Regions from separate parts of the Bradyrhizobium sp. USDA 327 genome, predicted to be linked through region 1. Evidence: riboswitches for the same ligand, from Rfam matches in the RefSeq annotation. Region 1 holds a riboswitch; the other holds the start of a gene.
The links. A riboswitch is a leader RNA that binds a small molecule or an ion and turns the genes downstream of it on or off. The one in region 1 is predicted to bind glycine.
Positions count from the first base shown of each region.

Region 2: another riboswitch for glycine. It lies ahead of ABIA42_RS19105 (D-amino acid dehydrogenase); the one in region 1 lies ahead of gcvT (glycine cleavage system aminomethyltransferase GcvT).

Region 1 is NZ_JBGCCW010000001.1:4,220,042-4,228,604, forward strand. It holds gene ABIA42_RS19810 (NADP-dependent isocitrate dehydrogenase) at 1-251, shown strand, start outside; gene ABIA42_RS19815 (DUF3455 domain-containing protein) at 352-855, shown strand; gene ABIA42_RS19820 (cyclic nucleotide-gated ion channel) at 860-2,086, opposite strand; gene alaS (alanine--tRNA ligase) at 2,093-4,771, opposite strand; glycine riboswitch at 4,995-5,083, shown strand; gene gcvT (glycine cleavage system aminomethyltransferase GcvT) at 5,230-6,378, shown strand; gene gcvH (glycine cleavage system protein GcvH) at 6,389-6,757, shown strand; gene gcvP (aminomethyl-transferring glycine dehydrogenase) at 7,031-8,563, shown strand, end outside.
Region 2 is NZ_JBGCCW010000001.1:4,083,586-4,092,148, forward strand. It holds gene ABIA42_RS19100 (M20/M25/M40 family metallo-hydrolase) at 1-1,030, shown strand, start outside; glycine riboswitch at 1,212-1,316, shown strand; glycine riboswitch at 1,320-1,438, shown strand; gene ABIA42_RS19105 (D-amino acid dehydrogenase) at 1,508-2,809, shown strand; gene ABIA42_RS19110 (ABC transporter permease) at 2,988-3,929, shown strand; gene ABIA42_RS19115 (ABC transporter permease) at 3,949-4,836, shown strand; gene ABIA42_RS19120 (ABC transporter ATP-binding protein) at 4,904-6,553, shown strand; gene ABIA42_RS19125 (M81 family metallopeptidase) at 6,789-8,294, shown strand; gene ABIA42_RS19130 (M20 aminoacylase family protein) at 8,308-8,563, shown strand, end outside.

The sequences.
Region 1 (8,563 bases):
AGACCTCGACCAACTCGATCGCCTCGATCTTCGCCTGGACACGCGGCCTCGCCCACCGTGCCAAGCTCGACAACAATGCCGAGCTGGCGAAGTTCGCCAACACGCTGGAGAAGGTCTGCGTCGACACCGTCGAGGCCGGCTACATGACCAAGGACCTCGCGCTCCTGGTCGGCGCCGACCAGCGCTGGCTCTCGACCACCGGCTTCCTCGACAAGGTCGCGGAAAACCTCACGAAGGCGCTGGCGTCCTAGCCGCCATCCGCAATTTCGCCCGACTGGACCAGACATCATCAAGGGCCGCGCCAAAGCGTGGCCCTTTTTATTTTTGTGGCCCTCGCGCGGAGATGCGACCATGCGGATCAAGCCTGCCGTCCCCAGCCTGCTGTTGCTCGCCGCCATGGCCGGGCAAGCCAGAGCCGCCGATCCTCTCCCCGACGCCATCGCGGCGCCGGGCGAGACCGTCGTGCTCAGCGTCCACGCCGAGGGCGCGCAGGTCTATGAGTGCAAGGCCGGCGCTGACGGCAAGCTCGCCTGGGCCTTCCGCGAGCCGATCGCGACGCTGCTGTCCGAGGGCAAGACGATCGGGCGGCACTATGCCGGCCCGACCTGGGAGCATGCCGACGGCAGCGCCGTCGTCGGCAAGGCCATCGGCAACGCACCAGGCGCCACCGCCGCCGACATCCCCTGGCTGAAGCTGGAGGTCGCCTCCCGCCGCGGCAGCGGCGTGCTCACGCCCGTGACCACCGTCCAGCGCATCAACACCCACGGCGGCAAGCTCGACGGTGCATGCGAGAAGGCCGGCGAGTTCAAAAGCGCGCCGTACGCGGCCGACTATGTTTTCCTGAAGAAAGGCTGACCGCTCAGCGGTCGGCGTCGTTCTTCTCCGCCTGCGCGAGCTCGGCGAGCGCGAGATCGCCGGTGTCGGCGAGCCTTGCCTTGGCGGTGGTATGGACGTGGTCGGCGAGCGTCGGCATGCGCTCGATCAGCGCGTGAAAATCCTGGGCGTCGAGCACGAGCAGCCGGGTCTTGCGGGTCGCCGTCACCGTGCCGCTGCGTTTTGTCTTGTGCAGCAGCGCGATCTCGCCGAAGAAGGTGCCGTCGGCGAGCCGCACATGCTGGCTCGGCAGCGCGATCTCGACCTCGCCGGCGGTGATGAAATACATCGACGAGGCGACATCGCCCCGCCGCACCAGGATCTCGCCCTGCTCGACGGTGCGCGCGCGGAGCAGCCGCATGATGTCGGCGATCTCCGCGGCCGACAGATGCGAGAACAGCGGCACCCGCGCAAGCATGCCCCAGGTGACGACGAAATCGCGCCGCTTCACCTCTTCGGCGAATGCGGTCGAGATGATCGCGACCGGCAGCGCGATCATGGCAAAGCCGGCGACGATGGCGAAGGTGGAGACGAACTTGCCGAGCGGCGTCACCGGCACGACGTCGCCATAGCCAACCGTGCCGAGCGTGACGATCGCCCACCACATCGCCTGTGGAATGGTGCCGAGCTTGTCGGGCTGCACGTCGCGCTCGATGGCGTAGAGCAGCGAGGCAAAGGTCAGCACCGCGCCGATCAGGATGACGATGCAGCCAATCAGCGCCCGCCGCTCGGCATGCACGGCGGCGAGCAGCGAGCGCATCGCCGGCGAATAGCGGATCAGCTTGAAGAACGGCAGCACGCCGAGCGCGGCCAGCGTCGCATGCCCGCCGGTGGCGAGCACGATTGCCGCGGGCAGGAACGCCATCAGATCGATGATGCCGAGCGCGGAAAAGGCGTAGCTGAGCCGGTCGGCCAGCGCGGAGCCCTTGCGCTGGGTGTGCCCCGCCACCGTCCACAGCCGCGCCGCGTATTCCAGCGCGAACACGATCACGGACAGGACGGTGATGCCCGCGAACAGCGTGCCGAACTGCGCATCGAGCTCCGGCAGCGAGGCGAGGATCATCGCGGCCACATTGAGCACGATGACCCCGATGATCAGCTGGATGAAGCGCGACCCGACCGAATAGGCCAGCGGATCGTGCTCCAGCAAATCGTAGAGGCGATCCCGAAATTCGGGATCGCGAAGCCCACGTCCTCGCGGAACGGGGGCCATGGCGACTTAAGCGCCCGCCATCGCTTTTTCGATCGCGGTGAGCGCGGCCGCCGCCTTGGCGCCATCGGGACCGCCGGCCTGGGCCATGTCGGGCCGGCCGCCGCCGCCCTTGCCGCCGAGCGTTTCGGAGGCGATGCGCACGAGGTTCACGGCGTTGAAGCGCGCGGTGAGGTCCTGCGTGACGCCGACCACCACACCGGCCTTGCCGTCCTCGGTGACGCCGACGATGGCGACGACGCCCGAGCCGATCTGCTTCTTGCCGTCGTCGGCGAGGCTCTTGAGATCCTTCATCTCGATGCCCTCCACGGCACGTGCCATCAGCTTGACGTCACCGACCTCGCGCACGCCGGCCGCGGCGCCGTTGCTGGCTGCGGCGCCGCCGCCCATCGCGAGCTTCTTGCGGGCGTCGGACAGCTCGCGCTCGAGCTTCTTGCGCTCCTCCATCAGCGCGGCGATGCGGGCCGGCACTTCTTCGATCGAGGTACGCAGCTCGTTCGCCGCGGTCTTCGCCAGCGCCATGGTGTCGTTGGCGTGCCTGCGCGCGTAATTGCCGGTCAGCGCCTCGATGCGGCGCACGCCCGAGGCGACCGCGCTCTCGCCCGTCAGCGTGATCAGGCCGATATCGCCGGTGCGCTTGACGTGGGTGCCGCCGCAGAGCTCGACCGACCAGCCGAGCGCGTTGGCGCCGCGCTCGCGCGCGGTCCTGCCCATCGAGACGACGCGGACCTCGTCGCCGTATTTCTCGCCGAACAGCGCGCGTGCACCGGCCTCACGGGCCTCATCGACGCCCATGATCCGCGTGGTGACCTCGTCGTTCTCCAGCACAACGTCGTTGGCGATGTCCTCGACGCGGGCGAGCTCCTCCGCCGTGATCGGCTTCGGATGCACGAAGTCGAAGCGCAGGCGGTCGGGCGCGACCATCGAGCCGCGCTGGGCAATGTGATCGCCGAGCACCTGGCGCAGCGCCTCGTGGATGAGATGCGTGGCCGAGTGATGGGCGCGGATCGAGGAGCGCCTGCTATGATCGACCTCGAGCTGCAGCGCGGTGCCGAGCCTGATTTCGCCGCTCTCGACCGTGCCGACATGGACGAAGAGATCGCCGAGCTTCTTCTGCGTGTCGGTGACGCGGAACTTGATGCCGCCCTCACCCGTCAGCACGCCGGTGTCGCCGACCTGGCCGCCGGACTCGGCGTAGAACGGCGTCTGGTTGAGCACGATCGCGCCCGTCTCGCCGGCCTTGAGGCTGGCGACTTCGTGGCCGTCCTTCACCAGCGCGGACACCACGCCTTCGGCGCTCTCGGTCTCGTAGCCCAGGAATTCGGTCGCACCCAGCTTCTCGCGCAGCGGGAACCAGATCGCCTCGGAAGCCGCCTCGCCCGAGCCCTTCCAGGACTCGCGCGCCTTCACTTTCTGCCGCTCCATCGCATCCGTGAACGCCGCCTGGTCGACGCCGATGCCGCGCGACTTCAGCGCGTCCTGCGTCAGGTCCAGCGGGAAGCCGTAGGTGTCGTAGAGCGTGAAGGCGACGTCGCCGTCGAACATGTCGCCCTTCTTCAGGCCCGCGCTCTTCTCGTCGAGAATGGCGAGGCCGCGCGACAGCGTCTTGCGGAAGCGGGTCTCTTCCAGCCGCAGCGTTTCCTCGATCAGCTTTTCGGCGCGCATCAGCTCGGGGTAGGCCTGGCCCATCTCGCGGACCAGCGCCCAGACCAGCCGATGCATCAGCGGCTCCTTGGCGCCCAGCAGCTGCGCATGGCGCATGGCGCGGCGCATGATCCGGCGCAGCACGTAGCCGCGGCCCTCGTTCGAGGGCAGCACGCCGTCGGAGACGAGGAAAGCCGAGGAGCGCAGATGGTCGGCGATGACGCGGAACGAGGCCACGGTCTGCTCGCTCGGCCCGGTGCCGAGCGCGGACGCCGTCGCATCGATCAGGTTGCGGAACAGGTCGGTCTCGAACACGCTCTCGACGCCCTGGAGGATGCAGGCCATGCGCTCCAGGCCCATGCCGGTGTCGATCGAGGGACGCGGCAGCGGCTGGCGCTCCTCCTTCGTCACCTGCTCGAACTGCATGAACACGAGATTCCAGAATTCGAGGAAGCGATCGCCGTCCTCCTCCGGCGAGCCCGGAGGCCCGCCCCAGATGTGCTCGCCGCGGTCGATGAAGATCTCCGAGCACGGGCCGCACGGGCCGGTGTCGCCCATCGCCCAGAAATTGTCCGAGGTCGGGATGCGGATGATGCGGTCGTCGGAGAAGCCGGCGATCTTCTTCCACAGGCCCGCCGCCTCGTCGTCGGTGTGATAGACCGTGACCAGCAGCTTGTCCTTCTTCAGCCCGAACTCGGCGGTGATCAGCTTCCAGGCGAGCTCGATCGCGCGTTCCTTGAAATAGTCGCCGAACGAGAAGTTGCCGAGCATCTCGAAGAAGGTGAGATGGCGCGCGGTGTAGCCGACATTGTCGAGGTCGTTGTGCTTGCCGCCGGCGCGTACGCATTTCTGCGAGGTGGTGGCGCGCTGATAGGGCCGCTTCTCCACGCCGGTGAAGACGTTCTTGAACTGCACCATGCCGGCATTGGTGAACATCAACGTGGGGTCGTTGCGCGGCACCAATGGCGAGGACGGCACGATCTCGTGGCCGTTCTCGGCAAAGAAGTTCAGAAAGGTCGACCTGATCTCGTTGACGCCGCTCATGTTCATCCAATCGGGTGTGCTTGGACCCGCTTCCTGCCATCCAAACCGGAGGTTAGGGCTGATATCTGCGGGCCAAAGCGCTTTTAGACAAGGCCTGCTTCAGTGTCCAGAAACTGTGCAAGGAGATCAGAGGGTTGCCGCAGGCGCGCAATCCCGGTTGAAAAGGCGAAACCGCCGCGTTGACAGGCTTGGCCGCCCTGTGGTCTGTAACCATCTATATCGTACGGCCACGTCGGGAGAGACCGGCTTTACTGCCGGCGCCGAAGGAGCAACCGCCCCGGAAACTCTCAGGCAAAAGGACCGCGTGGCTTTGACAGCATCTGGAAAGAGGCGCCGACGGGCCTAAGAACCCGGGTGGCACCCGCCGACGGGATAATACTCTCAGGCACAGCGACAGATGGGGCTTCGACTGGTTGGCCCGGGGAATCGTCCCCGGGGAACCGCCGAGGACCCCTGTGATGCCAGTACCCGCCGACCAGAAATCTCTCCGACATACGCCCCTCCACGCCCTGCATGTGTCCCTTGGCGGCAAGATGGTGCCGTTCGCTGGCTATGATATGCCCGTGCAGTACCCCGCGGGGGTGCTGAAGGAGCACCTCCATACGCGAGCCGCGGCCGGCCTGTTCGACGTCTCCCATATGGGGCAGCTTGCGCTTCGCCCGAAGTCGGGCAAGGTCGAGGACGCCGCCCGCGCGCTGGAACGGCTGGTGCCGCAGGACATCGTGGCGATTGCACCGGGCCGGCAGCGCTACGCCCAGTTCACCAACGCGGAAGGCGGGATTCTCGACGATCTCATGGTCGCCAATTTCGGCGACCACCTGTTCCTGGTCGTCAACGCCGCCTGCAAGGAAGCGGACGAGGCGCATCTGCGCGCGCATCTCGCGGACGATTGCGTCATCGATTCTCTGGCCGACCGCGCGCTGATCGCGCTGCAGGGCCCGAAGGCGGAAGCGGCGCTGGCGAAATTGTGTGCAGAGGCGCCGTCCATGACATTCATGGATGCCGGCCCGCATGAGGTCGCCGGCATCAAGTGCTTCGTCTCGCGCTCCGGCTATACCGGCGAGGACGGGTTCGAGATCTCGGTCCCCGTGGCCGACGCGGAGCGTCTGACCAAGACACTGCTCGAAAACCCGGACGTGCTGCCGATCGGCCTGGGCGCCCGCGACAGCCTGCGGCTCGAAGCCGGGCTTTGCCTGTACGGCCACGACATCGACACCGCGACCACGCCGGTCGAGGCCGCGCTGGAATGGTCGGTGCAGAAGAGCCGCCGCAACGGCGGGATGCGCGCCGGCGGCTTTCCCGGCGCCGAGAGGATCCTTGCGCATTTCGATAACGGCGCATCCCGCCGCCGTGTCGGCCTGCGCGCCGAAGGCCGCGCGCCGGTTCGCGAGGGTGCGCTGCTGTTTGCGGATCAGGCCGGTGGCGAGCCGATCGGAAAGGTCACCTCGGGCGGTTTCGGCCCGAGCCTGAATGCGCCGGTCGCGATGGGCTACGTGCCCACGAACCTGAGCGCGCTCGGCACGAAACTCTTCGCCGAGGTGCGCGGCCAGCGCCTGCCGCTCGCAGTCGCCGCCATGCCCTTCGTGAAAAACACCTACAAACGCTGAGGACAAGACAATGACCACGACGCTGTACACCTCCGACCATGAATGGCTCGCGATCGACGGCGATACCGCCACGGTCGGCATCACCGACTACGCCCAGCAGCAGCTCGGCGACGTCGTGTTCGTCGAATTGCCCAAGGTCGGCCGGAGCTTGAAGAAGGCCGAAGCCGCCGCCGTCGTGGAATCGGTGAAGGCCGCCTCCGACGTCTACGCGCCTGTTACAGGCGAAGTGCTCGAGGCCAACGAGGCGCTTGCCGCCGAGCCGGCGCTGGTGAACTCGGATGCGCAGGGTGCGGCCTGGTTCTTCAAGATCAAGATTGCCGACAAGAGCGAACTCGGCGGCCTCATGGATGAAGCCGCCTACAAGGCCCATACGGCGTGAGATGAAGCGCGATCTTTCCACATCGCCATGGCCCGCGAAGGCGCAGGAGTATCGCAGATGAGGGCGTACGCGCGATGTCTCCACATCGTCATGGCCGGGCTTGTCCCGGCCATCCACGGCCTCCTCGCGGCACGAAGAACGTGGATGCCCGGGACAAGCCCGGGCATGACGAGTTTGTGGCACGGTGGTGCCGAAGGAACGTGATCCGCTTATGCGATTGCCCCTGAACTGAGGGGCGTGACGACGACAGATGACCTGAAGCGAGGACCCATGATGACCGCGCACCGCAAATCCAACGGCGAAACCGCCGCCTCTTTCGTCCGCCGCCACATCGGCCCCTCGGCGCGCGACGTCACCGCAATGTTGGAGACCGTGGGCGCCAAAAGCGTGGACGCGCTGATGGCGGAGACGCTGCCGGCTTCGATCCGGCAGACCGCCCCGCTCGATCTCGGCAAGCCGCTCAGCGAGACCGAGGCGATCGCGCATATGGGCGAGCTCGCGCGTCAGAACCAGGTCTTCACCTCGCTGATCGGTCAAGGCTATTCCGGCACGATCCTGCCCGCGGTGATCCAGCGCAACATTCTGGAGAATCCGGCCTGGTACACGGCCTATACGCCCTACCAGCCCGAGATCAGCCAGGGCCGGCTGGAGGCGCTGTTCAACTTCCAGACCATGATCTGCGACCTCACCGGGCTCGACGTCGCCAACGCCTCGCTGCTCGACGAAGCCACCGCGGCGGCCGAAGCGATGGCGCTCGCGGAGCGGCACTCGCAGGTGAAGGCGAAGGCTTTCTTCGTCGACAAGGACGTCCATCCGCAGACGCTGGCCGTGATGCGGACCCGCGCCGAGCCGCTGGGCTGGACCCTGATCGTCGGCGATCCCCTCACCGATCTCGCTGAGACTGACGTGCTTGGTGCGCTGCTGCAATATCCGGGAACGTCGGGCGCATTGCGCGACCTCAGGCCTGCGATTGCGGCGCTGAAGGCCAAGGGCGCGCTTGCGATCGTTGCCGCTGACCTGCTGGCGCTGACGCTGCTGGCCTCACCCGGCGAGTTGGGCGCCGACATCGCGATCGGCTCGGCGCAGCGCTTCGGCGTGCCGATGGGCTATGGCGGGCCGCACGCGGCCTATATGGCGGTGCGCGATGCGCTGAAGCGCTCGCTGCCCGGCCGCATCGTCGGCCTCTCCGTCGATTCCCGCGGCATGCCTGCCTACCGCCTCGCGCTGCAGACCCGCGAGCAGCACATCCGCCGCGAGAAGGCAACCTCCAACATCTGCACCGCGCAGGTGCTGCTCGCCGTGATCGCCTCGATGTATGCGGTCTATCACGGCCCCGAGGGGCTCTCGCAGATCGCGCGCAACGTCCACCGCCGCACCGCCGTGCTCGCGAGCGGCCTGCGCAAGCTCGGCTTTGCGCCGCAGTCCGAAAACTTCTTCGACACGCTCAGCGTCGATGCCGGCGCCAGGCGCGCCGAGATCGTCGCGCGCGCCGCGGCCGAAAGGATCAATCTCGGCATCGGTGATGCGGCTCTGCGCATCGCGCTCGACGAGACCACGACGCCTGCGACGGTGGAAGCGGTCTGGCGCGCCTTCGGCGGCACCTTCGCCTATGCCGAGATCGACGCCGGGACGCGCGAGGCGCTGCCGGAGACGCTGAAGCGCACCACCCCGTTCCTCACCCATCCGGTCTTCCACGCGCATCGCTCGGAGACCGAGATGCTGCGCTACATGCGCAAGCTCAGCGATCGCGACCTCGCGCTCGACCGCGCCATGATCCCGCTCGGCTCCTGCACCATGAAGCTGAAC
Region 2 (8,563 bases), 140 kb from region 1:
CCGCATGCTCGATATCGCGGCGCGGGATATGGCGATCATGGGTGCGACGATCGAGCGCATCGCCGGCCGCCAGGGCTTTGGTGGCGTCATCCGCGCGCGCTTTCCTCATCCCAAGCAGGGCGAGCCGGGCATCCTGATCGCCGGACACATGGATACCGTTCATCCGGTCGGCACCATCGAGAAGCTGAAATGGCGGCGCGAGGGCAACAAGTGCTACGGCCCCGGCATCTACGATATGAAGGGCGGCAATTACCTCTCGCTGGAAGCGATCCGGCAACTGGCGCGCGCGTCGTTCACCACACCGCTGCCGATCACCGTGCTGTTCACGCCGGATGAGGAAGTCGGCACGCCTTCGACGCGGGACATCATCGAGGCGGAAGCTGCGCGCAATAAATACGTGCTGGTGCCGGAGCCCGGCCGCGCCGACAACGGCGTCACGACCGGACGCTACGCCATCGCGCGCTTCAATCTCGAAGCGACGGGACGGCCGAGCCACGCCGGCGCCACGTTGTCGGCCGGACGCTCGGCGATCCGCGAGATGGCGCGGCAGATCCTCGCGATCGACGCGATGACGACGGAGGACTGCACCTTCTCGGTCGGCGTCGTCCACGGCGGACAATGGGTCAATTGCGTTGCGACGACCGCAACGGGTGAAGCGCTCTCCATGGCCAAGCGTCAGGCCGATCTCGACCGCGGTGTCGAGCGGATGCTGGCGCTGTCGGGCACCAGCAACGACGTCACGTTCAAGGTCACGCGCGGCGTGACGCGTCCGGTTTGGGAGCCGGATGCCGGTACCATGGCGCTCTATGAGAAGGCGCACGGCATCGCCAAATCGCTCGGCGCGGAATTACCGCACGCTAGCTCCGGCGGCGGCTCCGACGGCAACTTCACCGGCGCGATGGGAATCCCCACGCTCGATGGCCTCGGTGTGCGCGGCGGCAATGGCCACACGCTGGAGGAGTTCATCGAAGTGGATAGCCTGGTCGAGCGCGGCCGGCTGATGGCGGGATTGCTGGCGACGTTGGAATAGTGAATTCGTCATTCCGGGGCGATGCGACAGCATCGAACCCGGAATCTCGAGGTCCCGGGTTCGATGCTTCGCATCGCCCCGGGACGACGAGGCGGGCTTTGCACTGCACAATACGTCGGCAGTCGCGGTCGAAATTTAGCCTTGTCTAAAAATGAGGCGTATCGTACTGCTCGGCCGTCCACGCGATGATGCGGGAGAGATCGCGGCGAAGGCTTTCAGCTTTCGTTGCGGCGCCGACGGAGCAACCGCCCCGGAAACTCTCAGGCAAAAGGACCGTTTCGTCAGGACGATCTGGAGAGAGGCGACGCGATTTCAGGCAGTCGTGACGTCCACCGAAGGGGATAGTCCGTCGCAAGACCTCGATAGAGGTGGCGCGCCGGATCAAGCTCTCAGGTAACCGTGACAGATGGGGCGCCGCCAACGGCCTTTCGGCCGGCGGTCAGCCGACTCTAACTCACGGGAGCCCCGAACCTAGCCATGACCCATATTGCCATCATCGGCGCCGGCATCACCGGCGTCACGACCGCCTATGCCCTGCTCGAACGCGGCTACAAGGTGACCGTGCTCGACAAGCACCGCTACGCCGCGATGGAGACGTCCTTCGCCAACGGCGGGCAGCTCTCCGCATCGAACGCCGAAGTGTGGAACAGCACCGCGACGATCCTGAAGGGCTTGCGCTGGATGTTCCGGCGCGACGCGCCGCTGCTGATGAACCCGCGGCCGAACTGGCACAAATATTCGTGGATGAGCGAGTTCGTCGCCAACATCGGCAACTACCGCGCCAACACCATCGAGACCACGCGGCTCGCGATCGAAGCGCGCAGGTATCTGTTCGACATCGCGGCACGCGAAGGGATCAACTTCGATCTCGAACGCCGCGGCATCCTCCACATCTATCGTGACAAGGCCGGATTCGAATCCGGTCTGCGCGTCAACACGCTGCTGCAGGAAGGCGGCCTCGACCGCCGCCCGGTGACGTCGGAGGAAATCCGCGCGATCGAGCCGACACTGCGCAAGGACTATTATGGCGGCTTCTACACGCCGTCGGATGCGACCGGCGATATCCACAAGTTCACCCGCGGGCTGGCGGAAGCCTGCAAGCGGCGTGGCGCGACCTTCATCCACGAGGCCAATATCGATTCGATCGCACGTGCCGGCAGCGGCTTCGTCATCGGCTGGGCCGATCTGGCCGCGAGCGATGCCGTCGCGGCCGCGCGCGGCGCACTGAACGCGGACGGCGTCGTGGTCTGCGCGGGCGTTGCCAGCCGTCACTTCGCCGCCCTGCTCGACGACCGCGTCAACGTCTATCCGGTCAAGGGATACTCGATCACCGTGCAGCTCGACAGCGCCGAAAGCCGCAACGCCACCCCGACGGTGAGCCTGCTCGACGAGGCCGCCAAGATCGTCACCAGCCGGCTCGGCGCCGATCGTTTTCGCGTCGCCGGCACCGCCGAATTCAACGACTTCAACCGCGACATCCGCGCCGACCGCGTGCAACCGCTGATCGAATGGGTACGCAACAACTTCCCCGCCGTCGAAACGTCGCGCGTCGTGCCGTGGGCCGGGCTGCGCCCGATGATGCCGAACATGATGCCGGTCGTGCGCGCAGGGCGGATACCAGGCGTGTTCTTCAACACCGGCCACGGCCATCTCGGCTGGACTCTGTCGGCGGCGACGGCGCAGATGATCGCCCAGACCATCGACGGCTGGCGCGGCCTCAACGCTCCACCGACGACACCTTCACTTGGGGTTGAGCATGAACTGCGACATGCATCCTGAGTGGTCGATATTGGGGACATGCCGGCCTCTTGCTACGGCGCAGCCCTTGGCACACAATTTGCCCTAAGAGGACGGCGTCTCCGGGCGGCCTTTCCAGCCCAAGTGTTAGGCATGATAGACACGACAGAGTTCACGGGAGCCTTGATGTTCCACACGTTCCGTAGCCGGAGATAAGTGCATGCTGGGTTATCTTATTCGACGCGTTCTGGCCGCGGTGCCCGTGATGGGCGTCGTCGCGCTGTTCGTGTTCCTGCTTCTGCGGCTGACGCCGGGCGATCCCGCCGCGATTCTCGCCGGCGACAACGCGACGCCGGAACGGCTCGAGCGCATCCGCACCTCGCTCGGCCTGAACGAGCCCCTGATCGTGCAGTTCATCACCTGGGTGAACAAGCTGCTGCACGGCGACCTCGGAACCTCGCTGATCTCCAACCTGCCGGTGATGAAGATGATCGGCCAGCGCGTCGAGCCGTCGATCTCGATCGCGCTGTCGACCATCATCCTCGCAGTCATCGTCGCGGTTCCCTTGGGGGTGGTCGCGGCCTGGAAGCACGGCACCTGGATCGACCGCTTCGTGATGGGCCTGTCCGTGCTCGGCTTCTCGGTGCCGGTGTTCGTGGTCGGCTATCTCCTGATCCAGATCTTCGCCATCGACCTGCGCTGGGTGCCGGTGCAGGGCTTCCGCAGCATCTCGAACGGCTTCGGGCCGTTCTTCGAGCGTATCATCCTGCCGACCTGCGCACTCTCCTTCATCTACATCGCCCTGATCGCGCGCATGACGCGCGCGGCGATGCTCGACGTGCTCGGCGAGGACTATGTCCGTACCGCGCGCGCCAAAGGCATCAACGAGGTCGCGGTGATGATGCGCCATGCACTGCGCAACGCCGCGGTCCCCGTGATCACCGTGATCGGCACCGGCTTCGCGCTCTTGATCTCCGGCGTCGTCGTCACCGAGAGCGTGTTCAACATCCCCGGCATCGGCCGCCTCACCGTTGATGCGGTGCTGGCGCGCGACTATCCGGTGATCCAGGCGATGATCCTGCTGACGTCGCTGATCTATGTCGTCGTCAATCTTCTCATCGACGTCGCCTACACCCTGCTCGATCCCCGGATCCGGTACTGAGGCAAGGATAAGGATACAAATGTCGGTCGATACCCTTCCCCAGTCGTCCATTCCAATCACGTCGCCGCTGCGGCCGCGATTCGGATTCCTCACCTCGACGCCCATCATTGCGACTGCGACGGTCCTGCTCACGCTGGTCGTGGTGGTCTCGATCCTCGCGCCGCTGATCGCGCCGCATGATCCGATCCAGCTCGCGCCGTCGCAGCGGCTCAAGCCCTCCTCCACACAATTCCTGCTTGGCACCGACGCCTACGGCCGCGACCTGTTGTCGCGCGTGATCTATGGCGGCCGCATCTCGCTTCTGATCGGCATCGGCTCGGCGATCCTGTCGATCGCCATCGGACTCGCGATCGGCCTCGTCTCCGGCTTCTTCAAGCTGGTCGATTCCGTCCTGATGCGCGTCATGGACGGCCTGATGGCGATGCCGAGCATCCTGCTCGCGATCGCCGTGGTGTCGCTGTCCGGCGCCAGCCTCTGGACCGTGCTGATCGCGATCACGATTCCGGAGATCCCGCGCGTGGCGCGACTGGTTCGCTCGGTCGTGTTGTCGGCGCGCGAGGAACCCTACGTCGAGGCCGCGATCTCGGTTGGCTCCAGCCTGCCGAAGATCATGTGGCGCCACCTGATGCCGAACACGATCGCGCCGCTGATCGTCCAGGGCACCTATGTCTGCGCGAGCGCCATCCTCACCGAGGCCATCCTCTCCTTCCTCGGCGCCGGCATCTCGCCGGAGACGCCGACCTGGGGCAACATCATGGCCGAGGGCCGCCAGTATTTCCAGATCAAGCCGTCGCTGATCTTCTGGCCGGGCCTCTTGCTCTCGATCGCCATCCTCAGCATCAACCTGATCGGCGACGCCGCCCGCGACGCACTCGATCCGCGCATGAAGCAGCGGGAGGGGAAGTGAAATCTTTTACTCCGTCGTTCCGGGGCGGTGCGAAGCACCGAACCCGGAACGACGTTGGAGACATTGCATGACCAACACCATCCTCGACATCAACAACCTCGTCGTTTCCATCGGCAAGAAGCCGAAGGGCGTGAACATCATCGACGGCATCTCGATCCAGGTGCGCGAGCGCGAGACGCTGTGCCTCGTCGGCGAAAGTGGCTCGGGCAAGTCGGTGACGTCGCTCACCACGATGGGCCTCTTGCCGAAGGGCACGCTGGTTCCCACCGGCGGCAGCATCAAGCTGGTCGGCGAGGAGCTGCTCACCGCGACCGACCGCCGCCTGCGCCAGCTGCGCGCGACCAAGATGGCCATGATCTTCCAGGAGCCGATGACCGCGCTGAATCCGGTGGTGCCGGTCGGCCGCCAGATCGACGAAGTGCTGCGCGCGCATACCGATCTCGACGGGAAAGCGCGGAAGAAGCGTATCCTCGACATGATGGAGCAGGTCCACCTGCCCCAGGTCGAGCGCATCTTCGCCTCCTATCCGCACCGCCTCTCCGGAGGCCAGCGCCAGCGCATCATGATCGCGATGGCGCTGGTGCTGGAGCCGAAGCTCCTCATTGCCGACGAGCCGACCACCGCGCTCGACGTCACCACGCAGAAGCAGATCCTGACGCTGATCCGCGAGCTGCAGCGCGATCACGGCACCGCCGTGCTGTTCATCACGCACGACATGGGGGTGGTCGCCGAGATCGCCGACCGCGTCGCGGTGATGCGGCAGGGCCGCCTGGTCGAGACCGGCCCGCTCGACACCGTGCTGCGCAATCCGACCATGGAATACACCCGCAACCTGCTCGCCTCGGTACCGAGCCTGGTGCCGCGAGCGCCGCGCGAGGACAGCCGCGAGCCCGTGGTGCTGGAAGCCAACGAGCTCAGCAAGGTCTATAAAGAGCGCGCCTTCTTCGGCAAAGGCCGCGAAGTCGTCGCCGCCGACAAGGTCACGCTGACGCTGCGCAAGGGCCGTACCCTCGGCATCGTCGGCGAAAGCGGCTCGGGCAAGTCGACGGTGGCACGCTGCATCGTCCGCCTGATCGATCCGACCTCCGGTGGCGTGCGACTCGCCGGTCGCGAGATCGCCGACATCTCGCGCCGTCTGCTCCAGCCGCACCGGCAGAAGATCCAGATCGTGTTCCAGGATCCCTACCGCTCGCTGAACCCGCGCGTGACCGTTGGCGACAGCATCGCGGAAGGCCCGATCAACTACGGCGTCTCCCAGGCCGATGCGATGAAGCGGGCGCGCGAGCTGCTTGAGCTCGTCGGCCTGCCGGCAGATGCGGTGTCGCGCTATCCGCACCAGTTCTCCGGCGGCCAGCGCCAGCGCATCGCCATCGCCCGTGCGCTCGCGCTCGATCCGGACGTGCTGGTCGCGGACGAGGCGGTCTCCGCGCTCGACGTCTCCGTGCAGGCACAGGTGCTGGAACTGCTCGACGAGATCCAGAAGCGGCTCGGCATCGCCATCCTGTTCATCACCCACGATTTGCGCGTCGCTGCGCAAATCTGCGACGAGGTCGTGGTGATGCAGCATGGCCGCGTCGTCGAACAGGGCCCCGCAGCCGAAGTGCTGACGCATCCGAAGGAGGCCTACACCAAGGCGCTGCTGGACGCCGCTCCCGGCCGCGACTGGGACTTTGCGAACTTCCGGCCGGTGGCCGAGGGCCTGGCGGCGAGCGCGTAAGATCTCTCCTCCGTCGTTCCGGGCATCGCGAAGCGACGAGCCCGGAATCCATCGGACGGCAGACACTGCAGCAAGATGGATTCCGGGTTCGCGCCCAAGTGGGCGCGCCCCGGAATGACAGCGCAGCAGCATTCCCAAAACGTCTTGACCCTATGCATGGCGCGATTGCTTCCCAGCTTGCTCTTGCGGCAAGGCCGGGGCTAACGTCGCGCACTTTCAATCGGGACTGAACTGAATGACACGTATCGCCATCGGCGGCTTCCTGCACGAGACCAACACCTTCGCTCCGACCAAGGCGACATTTGCGGACTTCCAGCATGGCGGCGGCTGGCCTGCGATGACGGAAGGCTCGGACGTGCTGAAGGTGATGCGGCGCATCAATGTCGGCCTCGCCGGCTTCGTCGACAGCGCTGAAGACAGCGGCTGGGAACTCATTCCGACGATTGCCTGCGGAGCGAGCCCCTCCGCCCATGTCACCAAGGACGCCTTCGAACGCATCGTGAAGGTGATGGTCGACGGCATCGCAGCCGCCGGGCCGATCGATGCGGTCTATCTCGACCTGCACGGCGCCATGGTGACCGAGCATCTCGATGACGGCGAGGGCGAGATCCTGGCGCGCGTGCGCCGCGTCATCGGCAAGGATGTTCCGCTCGTCACCAGCCTCGACCTCCATGCCAACGTCACGCCCGAGATGATCGAGCATGCCGACGCGCTGATCGCCTACCGCACCTATCCGCATGTCGACATGGCCGAGACCGGCCGCGCCTGCGCAAGACATCTGGCGCTGCTGCTGCAGACGAAGCAGCGCTTCGCAAAGGCGTTCCGGCAATTGCCGTTCCTGATCCCGATCAGCTGGCAATGCACCAACGACCAGCCGACCAGAGGCATCTACGAAAAGCTCGCCGCGCTGGAGGGCGATGCGGTTCCGACACTCTCTTTCGCGCCCGGCTTCCCGGCCGCGGATTTCCGCGATTGCGGGCCGAGTGTATTCGCCTATGGCAGGACGCAAGCGGACGCCGACCGCGCAGCCGATGCGATCATGAAGCTGATCGAAAGCCACGAGGACGATTTCGACGGCAAGATCTGGTCGCCTGACGATGGCGTGCGCCATGCCATGGAACTTTCGAGGAATGCGAGCAAGCCGATCATCATCGCGGACACCCAGGACAATCCCGGCGCCGGCGGCGATTCCGACACGACAGGCATGCTGCGCGCGCTGGTGCGCAACAAGGCAAGCGCCGCCACCGGCGCGATCTACGATCCGGACTCGGCCAGGGCCGCGCACGCGGCCGGCGTCGGCGCCAGCGTGACGCTCTCGCTCGGCGGCAAGTCCGGCATTCCCGGCGATGAGCCCTATCGCGAGACCTTCGTGGTCGAACAGCTCTCCGACGGCCGCTTCATCGCGCCCGGCCCCTATTACGGCGGCCGCGAGATGGAGATGGGTCCCTCCGCGGCCTTGCGCATCGGCGACGTCCGCGTGGTCGTTTCTTCGCACAAGGCGCAGCTCGCCGACCAGGCGATGTACCGCTATGTCGGCATCGAGCCGACCGAACAGAAGATCCTGGTCAACAAGAGCTCGGTGCATTTCCGCGCCGATTTCGAGCCGATCGCGGAGAAGCTGATGATCTGCGCCGCCCCCGGCGCAATGCCGGCCGACACGGCTTCCCTGCCCTGGACGCGGCTGCGGCCGGGCATCCGCATCAAGCCGAACGGCCCTGTTTTCGATCCTCCCTCACGCTAACTGGACAGGACACATGCCCACGATCGACCGCATCGACGGCTACGCCGACGAACTCACCGCTATCAGGCGCGACCTCCACGCCCATCCCGAGATCGGCTTCGAGGAAGTGCGCACGTCCGGCATCGTCGCCGACAAGCTGAAGAGCTGGGGCATCGAGGTGCATCGCGGCCTCGGCGGCACCGGCGTGATCGGCGTCATCAAGGGCAAGGGTTCGAGCGGCAAGCGCATCGGCCTGCGCGCCGACATGGACGCGCTGCCGATGGAGGAGA